Regions from separate parts of the Oceanobacillus sp. FSL K6-0251 genome, predicted to be linked through region 2. Evidence: predicted binding sites of a transcription regulator. Region 2 holds the regulator's gene; the other holds the start of a gene.
The links. Region 2 encodes NrdR, which represses ribonucleotide reductase genes. Its sites were predicted from a motif close to AACACNATATATNGTGTT; they were not measured.
Positions count from the first base shown of each region.

Region 1 (7,493 bases), 790 kb from region 2:
GCCAATCCCGCTTTCAGCCATGGTTTTCACAAGGGTGTCGATAGCTTTTATATTTTTGCTGACATCTCCGTCTACTTCAATATAAGTGATATGACCCGCATTGGTATATGGGTGATAGACAGCTTCCCGTTTTATTTTCTCCACAGCTCGAATCGGATAGTACACAGGAATATGAAACGAATTTGTATAATAATCTCTGTCTGTAATTCCGTCTCTTTTTCCAAAATCCTTGCAATCCTGCTTCACAAATCGGCCACTCAGCCCTTCTGCCGGTGTTGCAATCAGCGAATAATTCAAATCATAGTCTTCTGCAGCCTCGTCACATTTCTTCCGTAAAAAGGCAACAATCTCTTCTCCCAGCTCCTGCGCCTGTTCTGATTCTCCATGATGCTTACCTGTCAATGCTTTTAAACACTCCGCCAGGCCAATAAAACCAACACTTAAACTCCCCTGCTTCAATACCTCTTCCAATGTATCCTCTGGATTTAATTCGTCACTGCCTGTCCAGACGCCTTCTCCATGCAAAAAAGTGAAGTTATTCACAAGTTTATTTGCCTGAAATACATACCGTTCATACAATTGACGAATGACCATTTCCGTATAGACCTCTAATTTCGCCATAAATGCCTCGACGGTTGATGAGGTCAGCGCTATTTTCACTAAATTAATACTGGTAAAGGAGATATTGCCGCGCCCGAGACTATTTTCTTCTCCATGACGATTAGCCATAATACGCGTACGGCAGCCCATATAAGCTACTTCCGAATCCGGATTTCCTTCTTCATAATAAACGAAGTTGAATGGCGCATCGATAAAGCTGAAGTTTGGAAAAAGCCTTTTTGCTATTGTTTCCAAAGCCAGCTGATACAAATCATAGTTTGGATCCGCTTTATAAAAATTAACGTCTTTTTTCATTTTAAAAATTTGAATCGGAAAAATTGGTGTCTCCCCTTTTCCTAAACCAGCCTGTGTAGCTAAAAGAAGATTTTTTATAATCAGTCTTCCTTCTCTGCTTGTATCTGTTCCATAATTGATTGACGTAAATGGAACCTGACCGCCGCTTCTGGAATGGAGGCTGTTCAAATTATGAATAAACGCTTCACAGGCCTGGTAGCATTCCCGGTCCGTTTCCTCCCAAGCTAACTTCTCCAATTCCTGTGGAGCAAGGGGAAGCTGATATTGCTGTAATCTATGCAGCCGCTTTTGATAGGACTTCTTCACAAACGGCGCTAAATCATAATCAAACGCCTGGAAGCTCTGTCCACCATGCTGCTGATTTTGGTTGCTTTGAAAAACGATTGCCGCTAATGCCATCGCACTCAGAATGCTTTGTGGGGAGCGCATATGTCCATGCCCTGTGTTAAACCCTTTTTCCAACAATTTTCCTAAAGGAATTTGGCAGCAGGTCGCTGTCCCCGTGGGCATATAATCTAAATCATGAATATGAATATAATTATCCTCCATTGCCTGCTTCGCTTCTCGGCTCAACATCTTTTCTTTCGCATAAAGTTTTGCACTTTCACTAGCAAACTTGTTCATCTGCCCGCATGGTGATTTCCCGTCCACATTGGCATTCTCCTGTATTAAATCCTGATTGGTGCTGGATACAATCTCTTGAAAATCCTGCATTAAATCTGCTTCTGTACTTTCAGGAGCAGTCATTACTTCCGCCATCTTCTATTCCTCCTTCTTCGTCTCCGCAAATACGTTTCAACGCACTCAAAAACTATATATAGTATGTTTAAAAACAAAGCAGAACTATATATAGTTCTATGGTAAAGGAGGTTAGAAAGAAGTTCAAATGGATATTTTATGACTTTTACCACTTTTTCTTCTCATTCTCTATCCCGATTATGAATTTTTTAAGTCATTTTTGAACCGTTTCAAGCATTTCTTCCAGAAGCTGCTGCCGGTTACCCTGCCGCAGGAATTCCTCTTCTGTAATTTTCTGCAGAATCTGCTTTTTTTGCTCGGGTGTTAAAGGCAGGGTGAGGATTCTTTTTCTTGCCTGATCAAGAAAGATAAGATCAGCTTCTATTTCTGCTGGCAGCTGATCCGCCAGCTTATTTTTTAACTGTTTTGCATAAATTGGACTCGCACCGCCGGTGGACAACGCAAGGCTTAGCGCTCCCCTTTGTAGAACAGCAGGAAAGGATACATCACTTTTCATGGCATCATTTGCAACATAAGCCAGCTGATGCGGCTGTTTGTTTTCATAAAGGGACACATTCAGTTCTTTCTTATCTGTCATCAATAAAAGAAATAGACAATTAAAATGTTCTCCCTCGTGAACCTCTCTTTCCTGCCACTTGATTTTTCCTTTTTGATAAAGCTGCTGCAAAAATGGATGAAGCTTCGGCGCAATGATAGTGATAGCAGCTCCAGCATCTAAAAAATGACGTATTTTTCTCGCTGCAACAGCTCCTCCGCCGACTGCAATGACGGTCTGATTCTTCACCTCTAAAAAAAGCGGCATGTGCATCAGCTGACTCTTCCTTTCAGCAATGTATTGACTCGATCGACTAGGACTGTAACGAGCTGATCATCAAATCCTAAGTACGGACAAAGAATAAATTGTTTATCTGTCCGTTCAGACAGTTCATCTAATTTCTGGCGCAGCTCCCTCATTAATACACCGGAGAATAGCAAATAGGGGACAACATACACCACCGAATTAGGACTTTTAAGCAATTGCTCCAGCCCCTCATCCAATGTAGGACGGGTTGCTGCCAGATAACATGTATTTACTTCATTTACCGGAGCTGCCTCCCATAATAAGCGTGCAATTTTGGCAAGGTCGCTATTGGCATCCGGATCACTGCTGCCCCGCCCGACAAGTAATACAGAAGCAGGTTCGCGTTCTTCATACACAGGCGGTTTACCGGTTTGCTTCAGTCCTCCCATTTCCAGGCGTTTGTTTAGTAAATCAATGATTGTCGGATCTACTCCCATCACCTTTCCATAGGTAAAGGTTACGTCTGGATAGCGTTTTTCTGCCTGCCCTATTTCTTTTGGGATATCCTGCTTTGCATGCCCAGCTGAAAGCAATAGAACCGGCACAACTGCAATCTGTGCTGCTCCCTGCCGGACACAGCTGTCGATGCCTGTTTGGATGGATGGTGAAGCAAGTTCAATAAAGCAGGTTTCCTGTATCTGAATCTGCGGATTTTTTTTCTTCGCTCTGTCTACAAAAGCCAGAAGCTCCTCATTCCCCCGTTGTACCCGGCTTCCATGCCCGATATATAAAATAGCCTGCATCCTGTATTCCCCTTCCTCTCATTCTCTTTCAAGTCTAGCAAATTTCTGCTTAATGAACGATATTAATTGTAAAACTTAAAAATTTTAAGAAAAGGCCGCTGCAGCCAGCGGAGCTTCTTTTTGCAAAAGAACTTCCTGCAGTGCTTCTTCGGTCGGTTCAGATAATACCTCCGAAACAGCATACCCTGCTTTGACAGCAGCCTGCTTTGATTTTTCTCCAAAACAAATCACGCGTGCATAGGTACTAATGTTTTCTGGCGTTTCTCCACAAGCTTGAAACCCTTCCGTCACTGTTTTCACAGAACGCGCATTAGGAAAAATGATCGTTTCGATACGCTCCTCCTCCTGAAGACGGCTGAACGTTTGCTCCGTCTGCTGCACACGAATAAAGCTATGCGTAGCAATGAAATCAGGCTCAAATACGAATGGATAACGCTGCTCTTTTCGATGGAAGCCTTCCGGGTCTCCTAATATTACCAGCGGGGAAGCGTCGGGGCTCCGTTCTGCTATTTCTTTTCCAAAACAATGATAGGATTCTATGGCCTTTACTGTTTTTTTAGAAATTCCATAGAATTCACCTTGAATCCTTCGAATATCGATTTTATTTGCCTGCAGAGACTCGAAGAAAATGTCCACACTTGCCGGTGATAAAAAAAGAAGATCCCGATTTGCCGGAATATCGGCTTTTTTCAACAGATGCTTTTTCTTTTGCATCCGCGGAAATTCAAAAACCTCTGCTCCCTGCTCCCGTAAATGCCGGGCCATTTCACTCGGTTCTTCACCAGCCCGCCCGAGAAGCAAATGCTGACTAAACAGCGGCTTGCTTTCAAACCAGCTTTCTCCTTTTTTCAGTGTGCTTACATCTCCTACTAAGATGATAGCTGGATTTTTAAACTGTGCCGCTTTTGCTTTCTGTACAATAGTTGCAAGATTTCCCTGCAGCGTTCTCTGTTTTCCGGTCGTGCCCCATTGAATTAATAAAACTGGCGTATCCGAAGACCGCCCATATGAGATGAGCTGTTCTGAAATGTAAGGCAGATTGCCCAATCCCATATAGAACGCAATGGTGTCGATCCCGTTCGCTAAAGCATGCCAGTCAATCAGCGGTTCACCTGAAGGCGACTTATCATGACCTGTAATAACAGCAAAGGATAAGCTATGCTCACGATGTGTAACAGGCACGCCCGCATAAGCAGCAGCTCCGATTCCCGCCGTTATCCCTGGAACAATCTCGTAAGGCACACCGGCCTGTTCCAGTGCAGCTGTCTCCTCGCCTACCCGGCCAAATACGCTTGGGTCGCCGCCTTTCAAACGCACAACATTCTTTCCTTCTAAGCCATGCTTTACTAATAACTCATTAATTGCTTCCTGACGCAGTATATGTTTTTTAGGCATTTTACCACAATATATAAATTCTGCTTGCGGTGAAGCATATTCCAGTAAGAGAGGGTTAACCAGCCTATCGTATAAAACAACTTCTGCCTGCTGCAAATACGTATAACCTTTTAAAGTCATTAACCCAATATCTCCAGGACCAGCTCCGACTAAGTACACACATCCTGGTTTTGTCATCATTCGTCACCCTCATTTCATCCATTTCTAAGCTTTTTCGTATCAAATCGGCTTTTCAAGTCAATAGCCCTGCTTTTCTTAAAGTTAAAGAAGAGCAGGGCGATAACCGCAGCCCTGTCTCTTCTTTAAAGTTTTCAACCTTAAAACGTTTAATCATGAAAGTTTACTCCAGAAGTAACAGCCTTCACATACTCTTTTCGAACTACAAAATCACCGAAGTGTTCGCCATCCAGACGTTCCTTTGCATAATGCCGAATAATCGGCTGCAGCGTTTCTAAAATTTCTTTTTCTCCAATGCTTTCCCGGTAAATCTTGCTTAAACGCTGTCCGGCAAATCCTGCTCCTAGATACATATTATATTTTCCTGGGGCTTTCCCAATAAAGCCAATTTCTCCTAATGCTGCTCGTGAGCATCCGTTCGGGCAGCCAGACATCCGAATGACAATTTCTTCATCACGTAGCCCTTCTTCTTCCAGCAGTGTTTCCAGTTTCTCAATCAAGGAAGGCAGATAACGCTCTGATTCAGCCATCGCCAAGCCGCAGGTCGGAAAAGCAACACAAGCCATGGAATTACGGCGTAATGCAGATTGCTCCTTTCCATCTGACAGTCCATACTGCTCGATAAGTGCGATGATTTCCTTTTTCTTCTGACTGGTGACATTTCCGATTACCAGGTTTTGGTTTGCCGTTAAACGGAAATCTCCGGTATGAATTTTGGCAATTTCCCGCAGTCCCGTCATCAGCTGATAGTCTTCTTTATCCTGAATACGTCCATTTTGAATAAAAAGCGTAAAATTCCAGCGATTCTTCGTCCCTTTCACCCAGCCATAGCGGTCGCCGTTATGGTCAAAATGAAAGTCGTGTGCTTCGTCCAGCTGCCAGCCTAAACGTTCCGTCAGCTCATTTTTAAGCCAATCAATCCCTCTGGCATCAATCGTATATTTAAAACGTGCGTATTTTCGTTCGGAACGGTTTCCATAATCCCGCTGGATGGTAATGATTTTTTCAGCAACATCCGTGATTTGGTCCGGCTTACAGAAACCAATCACTCTTCCCAGCTGCGGATACGTATTGGTATCGCCATGTGTCATGCCCATACCGCCGCCAACCGATACATTGAATCCTTGAAGCTGTCCATCCTCCAGAACAGCAATAAAACCTAAATCCTGCGAAAAGATATCTACATCATTGGATGGCGGAACTGCAATTCCAATCTTAAACTTTCTTGGCAGATAAACCGTTCCATACATTGGCTCTACTTCATCAGTTTCTTTAGAATCAACCACCTTATCCCCATCAAGCCAAATTTCATGGTACGCATTTGTGCGCGGAGATAAATAGTCACTCAATACTTTTGACCACTCGTGGACTTCTGCATGCACCTCCGATTGATCCGGGTTAGGATTACACATAACATTCCTGTTAACGTCTCCGCAGGCTGCAAGGGTATCCATCAAAGCATCATTAATCCCTTTGATACTTGCTTTCATATTCCACTTTAAAATGCCATGCATCTGAAACGCCTGTCTGGTAGTCAATTTAATCGTCTGATTCCCGTAGGTGTTAGCCAATTCATCAATAACCAGCCATTGCTCCGGTGTAGCAACTCCTCCGGGTACACGGACCCGCACCATAAATTGATAGGCAGGCTCAAGCTTCTGCCGCTGCCGTTCGGTACGCAGATCCCGGTCATCCTGTAAATAGCTTCCATGGAATTTCATTAACCGGTTATCGTCATCCGGGATACCTGCACTTAACGGATCACTCAGCGTTTCTTCCAATGTCCCGCGTAAATAATTACTCTCTTTTTTGATTCTTTCTACATCGCTTGGCGGTCCATCCTGAATATGGACCGGTTTATGAACTGTTTTACTATCTGACATTTCTGATTCTCCTTTACTTACTAATAGACATCCCGCTGGTAGCGTTTCTCCTGCTGCATCTCCATTAAATAATGCTGCGCATCTTCTGTACTGAGATTTCCTTCCCGTTCCAGGATAGTCACTAGCGTATCGTGGACATCACTTGCCATGTTTTTCTCATCACCGCATACGTAGACGACTGCGCCTTCTTTCAGCCATTCATAAAGCTCCTTGCTTTGCTCCAGCATACGATGCTGTACATAGACTTTTTCTGCTTTATCCCGCGAAAAAGCCACATCTACTTTAGATAAAACGCCGCTCTTCAACCAGCGCTGCCAATCTGTCTGATAAAGAAAATCGGTAACAAAATGCTGGTCTCCAAAGAACAGCCATGACTTTCCGTTTGCTTCCATTATTTCACGTTCTTCTACGAAGGAGCGGAATGGGGCGATTCCAGTTCCCGGGCCAATCATGATAATTGGTTTATCCGGATCAGCCGGCAGCTTGAAATTCGGGTTTTTATGAACATAAACGGAAAGGGTCTGCCCCGGCTCTTTTCGATCTGCGCATTGCACAGAGCAAACGCCGCTCCGCTCTCTGCCATAAGTTTGGTAACGTACTGCTCCAACCGTCAAATGAACCTCCTCCGGATTTGCTTTGTAGCTGCTTGCTACAGAATATAGTCTCGGTGGCATTTTTCGTAACAGCGCAATAAATTCCTTTGCCGGAAGATCCTTTATCTGATAATCACGAATCAAATCTAATAAATCACGTCCGTATATATATTCTGTTACCGCTTCT
Region 1 is NZ_JBBORS010000001.1:3,471,310-3,478,802, forward strand. Features, by position in the region: gene MKY45_RS17275 (anaerobic ribonucleoside triphosphate reductase) at 1-1,674, opposite strand, end outside; gene MKY45_RS17280 (precorrin-2 dehydrogenase/sirohydrochlorin ferrochelatase family protein) at 1,868-2,482, opposite strand; gene MKY45_RS17285 (sirohydrochlorin chelatase) at 2,482-3,258, opposite strand; gene cobA (uroporphyrinogen-III C-methyltransferase) at 3,343-4,833, opposite strand; gene cysI (assimilatory sulfite reductase (NADPH) hemoprotein subunit) at 4,980-6,713, opposite strand; gene MKY45_RS17300 (assimilatory sulfite reductase (NADPH) flavoprotein subunit) at 6,734-7,493, opposite strand, start outside.
Region 1: MKY45_RS17275 (anaerobic ribonucleoside triphosphate reductase) is a predicted target of NrdR. The motif match lies at 1,723-1,740, and genes of this name have one in related genera.

Region 2 (7,493 bases):
ACCGGGGCTGCTAAAGCGCTTGCAGAAGTGCTGCCTCAGACGAAAGGTAAATTACATGGAATGGCATTGCGTGTACCAACACCTAATGTATCATTGGTAGATTTAGTAATTGATATTGAAGAAGATGTTACGATAGAAGAAGTGAATGCTTTATTCAAACAAGCATCAGAAGGAAGTATGCGTGGGATTATTCAATATTCGGATGAACCTCTGGTTTCTATTGATTATACTACAAGCACTTATTCTGCAACCATTGATGGGCTCTCCACGATGGTGATGGATAATAATAAATTAAAGATTATTGCTTGGTATGATAATGAATGGGGCTACTCTAAACGTGTTGTCGATTTAGTCAGCTATGTAGGTTATAGACTGGAACAGAAAGTGCGTTTAACATCATAGAACGATATAAAAGGGAAGCGGGTTTCTATATCAGCTTCCTTTTTCCCGAAAAGAGATTCTTATAACAGCAGAAAAACATCCGCTTGAGCGTTTATGCGGATGTTTTTCTGTCTTATACTTTAAATTTCTGTGTCTCCTCCTGCAATCCTTGAGCAGTTTCACTTAAGGAGGTGGCGACATGGGCAACTTCATTCATCGTTGCAGATTGTTCTTCCATTGAAGCGGCAATCGTGTCAATATTGCCAGACATGACCTGTGATCCGGTTGAAATTTCTGTAACGGAGGCAGAAACTTGTTCTGCGCTTGCTGAAAGCTCCTGTGAGGTTGCTGAAACCTCCTGGATTTCGTGTGTCATTCCTTGGACAGCAGTCACAATCGCTTCAAAAGATGTTCCGGCCTCAGTAATAACCTCTACTCCTTTTTGAACAGCAGGTAAAGCAGTTTGCATGGCTTTCTCCACATTTTCTGTATCATTTTTGATTTCTGTGGTTAACAGACTAATAGAGCTGGCTGATTTTTTGGATTGCTCAGCTAGCTTGCGTACTTCATCTGCTACAACTGAAAAACCTTTTCCTTGTTCACCTGCACGGGCTGCCTCAATCGCTGCATTTAATGCTAATAGATTGGTTTGATCTGTGATATCAGTAATGACCTTCGTAATATTTTCAATTTCTTCGGTTTGTTTTGCCAGTTTCAGCACAAGATCATTGACAGAAGAAGCAGATTCATTTATGTGATTCATTTGCTGCTGAGCGTCCCCGATAACCAATGTTCCATTTTGTGCGGCTTCACTTGTTTCGCTGGAAGAAGCATGAAGTGACTGCGCAGCTTCAGCAATTCGCTGAACACCCTGAGCGGTTTCTCCCATTGCAATGGAGCTTTCATTTGCGGCGTGTGCTGCAGTTTGAGAAGTTTCCGCAGTCTCCGCAGCCTGCTTCGTCACTTCTTCCGTTGTTGCAGATGCTTCTTCAGCGCTTGCTGAAAGCTCTTCGGATGATGCACCCAGCTGTTCCGCATTGTGTTGAATACGCATAATTAAGTCCCGGGTATTATTTTTAGAAGCATTGAAAATTGCAGCCAGCTGACCTAGTTCATCTTTAGATTTAACAGCTATATCCTCTGCAGATAGATCACCATCACCAAATTTCCTTGCAACATCCATGACACTTACTAATGGGGCTGTGATAGAACGGCGAACATAGAACATTAAACCAATACCAATGAGTATACTTGCACCCAGAACAACGAATGAAATAACCTGGGCAGTAACAATGGCAGAGCTTATTTCGCTATCGATATTATCCATTTGTCCAGTTTGATAGATTTCCATTTCTTCAGCTGCATCAAGCATAGCAGTATTGATATCCTGTACAGTTGTATTGACGATTTCTGTCGCCTCTTCGATATTCCCATTTTCCACATCAGCTATAATATCTGGCATTGCCTCATTGAAATCATTATTCGGGGCATTAGCCTGATCCCAATATGATCTCATTTCCTCAGATGCTAAATAGCCTTGTAATTCATCTAAATTGCCGTCAAGGTCTGCAGCGACAGCTATAAGATTCTCTCTATGGATATCTTCCTCCGGTTCTAAAATCATTGAACGGGTATGGAGCGCCTGCATCGCAACATCATAGCGGATATTTTCAATTAATATAAGCTGCTCCAGGCGTGAATCCATTGCCTCCCCTACATCATTTTCAATGTTTTTCAAATTCATGATGCTGCTTCCAACAGAAACAGCCAATAAAACAATTAATACAGTAAAAGATAAATTCAATTTCTTTCCTACACTCATTAAAACATACTCCTTCTTTTTTAAAATGACATCTTTATGGATAATGGCTTTCTTAATTACTTTATCGGTTGTTGTTGAACAATATGTAATAAGTCTTTATGACTATTTCATGAGAATAATACCAAGAAATTTAAACGGGTTTATGTTCTATAAATGTCTTTTTAATGTGCTTATATTAAATCCGCAGTTTACTCTATTTTGGTAAAGTAGTTTAAATGTACAAATCATGTTAAAATAATATATACATATATGTATGTATTTATATGTTTAAAAGAATTGGAAGATACGGTAGAATAAATACGCTGCAATGCTGTTTACAGAGAAAAGAGATGCTTGTAGAATAGTTTTTTATAGCGATAAATATAGGATGTGTATGTTTATGTCAATAGGGTATAAAATGAAACGTTTTTTTAGTAATCATGCAGAAACAAGTGATCATCATATAGATGCAAGCTTAAAAACCAGATATTATAAAGCGAGTAAGAATACTGTTATTCAGGAACTAGAGACGTATTTTAATGGAAGCTCTGACTTTTCGATTCATGCCAGCTCGGAGCAGCATGGGGAGATTAGTGCTGTCAGTAAACGAGGTAAAAAAGTTTTCATTATTGCTACAGTCATTATGGTCCGGCCGTATTATACAGCGCTTGACTTTTCAGTGACTACAGAAACACCTCTCCAGATAGATTTTGGTTACAGTAATAAAATCATAAAAAGAATGTATCAGCATGTGAATGAACAATTACCATTAATAGAAGGGTAAATGAAGAAGGAGTGAACGAAATGCGTTGTTCTAACTGCAATAATAAAAATACGAAAGTGTTAGATTCTCGTCCAATTGAAGAGGGAGCAGCTATACGCAGACGCCGGGAATGTGAGAAGTGCGGATTTCGTTTTACCACTTTTGAACGGATTGAAGAAGTACCACTCATTGTTGTGAAAAAAGATGGCATGCGTCAGGAGTTTTCAAGGGAAAAACTTACCAGAGGGATTATCAGAGCTTGTGAGAAACGCCCTGTGGCGATAGATACGATAGAAAATATTGCTTTAGATGTAGAAAAGAAATTACGGAATGAAGGGAACTCAGAGGTTTCCAGTCATAATGTAGGCGAAATGGTGATGGAAAGACTTGCTGAGGTGGATGAAGTATCTTATGTCAGGTTTGCTTCTGTCTATCGTCAATTTAAGGATATAACTGTTTTCTTGGATGAGTTGAAAGAAATTATCAAGACAGATAAACAAACACAGGAAGAATAAAATAAAGGATGGGTTGAAATGAATGTAATCGGAAAAATCCTTCCTATTGATGGGTACCATGTTGTTATGGATGAACAGCCTTTCATTGATTTTAATGCATCATTGACGCATTTTTATCAGCCGTTGATTGGGGTTCAGGCAATTTCGTTATACTATACATTATTTTATGAGGTAGATTATGCGCAAAAAGCGCAGACACATCATACATTAATGACATATTTGAATTTAACGCTGGATAATATTTACCGTGCACGTATAAAATTGGAAGCTATCGGGTTATTAAAGACCTATAAACGAAGAGAGGACAACAGAGATTATTATACTTATAGTGTGCAGCGTCCTTATTCCCCCAATCAATTTTTTGGAGAACCTATGCTGTCCCAGCTATTATTACATCATATAGGAGAACAGAAATATAATGAGCTTTATGCTCGTTATGTAAAGGACAGCATTGCTTATGGGGAAGAGGTAACAGCTGATTTTAATGAAGTGTTTGATACGATTACACCTTCTTCGTCTGCTGTTCTGAATATGGAAAATGAAAAAGAAAATAGAGAAACGGATTTAATGGATTTTTCATGGATAGAACAGTCGCTTCGTCAGCGGTTTATTCCGGCTGAAAAAGTTTTACATTCTGTAAATAAAAAACTCATTTATCAGATGAAGGTATTATATGATGCAGAAAGTATAGAAATAGAAAAAGCACTTTTATGGGCACTTGATGAAGATAACCAATTGAATCAGGAAGAATTTAAATCTGCTTGCCATGATATGTTTATCTCCCGTAATAATGGACAGGCTATCCGTTTAAACGAAAAAATGGCAGCTGTTGATACACAAGTTTCTATGAAGCAGCCTGCGACAAAAGAAGAGCAGCTGATTCACGAGCTGGAGAACATATCACCAAAGCAGTTATTGGAGGATTTATCTGACGGAAACCATGCTTCGGAGCAGGATATTAAAGTAGTCCGGGAAGTGATGACTAAACAGGGGCTGCCAGCTCCTGTCATGAATGTACTGATTCATTATGTTCTGCTGCAATCCAATATGAAGCTGTCTAAAGCGTATATGGAAACCATTGCGGGCCATTGGTCAAGAGTTGGATTGAAAACAGCAAAAGATGCCATGAACTTTGCTAAACAAGAACAGGAAAAATATAAATCATCCAAAAGTAAACCAAGGAAAAGTAATAATTATAATTATAATAACAACTATAAAAAAGAAGTTGTTCCGGACTGGTTTAATAACCGGAAAAAGACACCATCAAAAAATACAACAGACAGCAATATAAGCGAACAAGAGCAGCAGGAAATTGAAGCTAAGCTGCAAAAATATTTAAATGAAAGCTGAGATGAAAAGGAGGGATAATAGGTGAAACCGATACAATCCGAATTAAAAGCATGGATGGACAAAAATGAGAACTTCAAAACCAATTACACTAGAATAAAAAATGAAATTCTAAGTGATCCCTCTGTTAAAGCATTTTTGCGTGACCATCCGGAACTGACTGACCACGATATTGAAAAGAATTTAATGCGGCTCTATGAATATAAATCACAATCGAAACAATGTGACCGTTGTGCATCTTTCGGAGAGTGCCAGAATTTGATGCAGGGTTACTCTCCGGTATTAAGTATGGATAAAAATGAAATTAGACTGAGCTATGAAAAATGTCATTCACGTATTCAGGTTGAGGAACAGGAAGCACAACAGAAGCTTTTTCAGAGCCTTTATATGCCGAAGGAGATTTTAGAAGCAAAAATGTCAGAAGTGATCCAAGATAAGTCAAGAATTTCAGCTATTGGTGAGATTATCAGCTTTTTAGAAGAAGCAAAAAGCGGGCTGCCGAAAAAAGGATTGTATCTTCATGGATCATTTGGAATTGGAAAAACCTATTTGCTCGGCGCGATAGCAAATGAGCTGAAAAAGAGAAATTACTCTACTACCTTGATTTACATGCCAGAGTTTGTCCGGGAAATAAAAGGTTCCTTTAAAGATGATTCATTTAACGAAAAGATAGATTTCTTTAAGAAAGCGGATGTGTTAATGTTAGATGATATTGGAGCGGAATTGCAATCTGCCTGGTTTCGGGATGAAGTGTTGGGCTCCGTACTGCAATACCGGATGATGGAAGGATTGCCTGTCTTTTTCTCCTCCAATTTTGATTTGAATGAACTGGAGAAAGAATTGGCAAGCACCAGAAACGGTGTGGAAGAAGTGAAAGCCGGCCGGATTATTGAACGGATTAAGCAGGTTAGCAGTGTGGTAAAAATGTCCGGTAAAAATAGAAGAGACGAATAACGATTTGAACACACATGATTCACAATCTGCCTTCATAAAAAAGATTTCCGCTCAGATACGGAAATCTTTTTTTATGAACAGGAAACGTAGGTAAAAAGCTAGAGGGTTTCATGGGGGAGTAAACCTAACAATATTGTCAGGTTAATGAATTTTATTAAATTTGATATAGATAGTAATAAAACCTGTCTAGCGGAGGAAAAACACGTAGACTCCTATGGGAAAGCGTAGTGTTTTTCCGTAGCGGCCGCACTAACCTGACAACATTGGTAATCCTGAACCCCAGAAATATACACCGTTTTCCGCAGCCCCCAAGCTCATTTCCTTTAAAGAAAACTTGCTGACTGGCAGGGTTATCAAACATGGTTTGGTTTCAACTTTTCTTATACTACATGACTTTCATTTGCTAGTCTGACTAGTTTACGCATTTTTATATAACCTTGTCCATATAATTGTAACAGTTTGTAAGTGGATGAGGGTGATATGTATTGTTGGAACTGTATTTTGAATCGGATAAAGAAGTAACGGTTTTTCGTAATCAGTTGACTCCATATAAAAAGCAGATCAGAGTACATCAACAAACAAATGCCTGGAGCAGCAGATTAAGGCTGGAAGGTGATTTAGCAGAGAAGGAGTTCATCCATGTGATAAGCTCCGTGATGGCAGAGGTTTTTATAGAAGAGCATCTTTCTGACATCATTATTGGTAAGATTACCGATAATTATTATTTTTCAGATCCGGATGAAATCAACCGTATTTATGATTTTTCTATGTGGATTTTGTTTGAAACAGATTCAGACAATCAGTATTTGCGAGAACATGTGAATACTATAAAGCTTTTGCAGGATATTTTTTTTCGTCATTTAAAAGAACATAAAAGCATTCATTTTAGTGCAATATTGCATTTTCGGCTTGCTTCCTTTTTAGAATTTGTCCACGAATGTGTCGGGAAAGCAATTGAAGAATTTAAACGGGAAGAGGATCATCAGGCATTTATAGATATGCTCCGTCATTATATCGAGAAAAAAGATCCCTGTGTTGATTTGGTTTATATCGAACAGGGAGAGAATTTTATTTTTTATAATGATAAAGGAGAAGTAATTTCTAAAGATATGCTGCGTATGTGGATGTTTCAAGCACCGTTATATGCATTGGGCCTGCATGAAAATGAATTTAATTTAAGTCCGCTTATTGCCATGTCGCCAGCAAAAATAAAAGTGTATGGAAATGATCCGGACGATCCGAAAATCATGACAATAACAAATATCTTTCAAGAAAGGGTGGAATTTGAAACGGAAGGAACTTCTATCCTGTCTCGCGGAGAATAATCCATTGGACTTGCTTTTCAAACCTGAAAGGAATATAATACGAATAGAGTTTGAAAATAAGCTGCTGAGATGAGGACAACATTATTTCCTGATTACGTACTCAGAGAGGGAAGTCATTTGGCTGCAAGCTTCCTTTCGTGAAGAAATAATTACCGCCTCGGAGCATTGCTGCTGAAACGATTGAAAGTAGGCAGTAACGTCCTATCTGCGTTAAAGATCAATGAAGCTGAGGATAAGAGGATTCGTTTATCTTCAGGAATTTGGGTGGAACCACGGCATAAAACGCTCGTCCCTTTGCATAGCGCAAAGAGATAGAGCGTTTTTTTACATTTGATAAAGGAGTTCGATGAACATGGCTGATTTAACAATTATTTTTCCAGATGGAGCTGAAAAAGCCTTTCCGGAGG
Region 2 is NZ_JBBORS010000001.1:2,685,891-2,693,383, reverse strand. Features, by position in the region: gene MKY45_RS13555 (glyceraldehyde-3-phosphate dehydrogenase) at 1-402, shown strand, start outside; gene MKY45_RS13550 (methyl-accepting chemotaxis protein) at 515-2,203, opposite strand; gene MKY45_RS13545 (hypothetical protein) at 2,583-2,966, shown strand; gene nrdR (transcriptional regulator NrdR) at 2,987-3,460, shown strand; gene MKY45_RS13535 (replication initiation and membrane attachment family protein) at 3,479-4,810, shown strand; gene dnaI (primosomal protein DnaI) at 4,832-5,761, shown strand; gene ytxC (sporulation protein YtxC) at 6,247-7,086, shown strand; gene thrS (threonine--tRNA ligase) at 7,439-7,493, shown strand, end outside.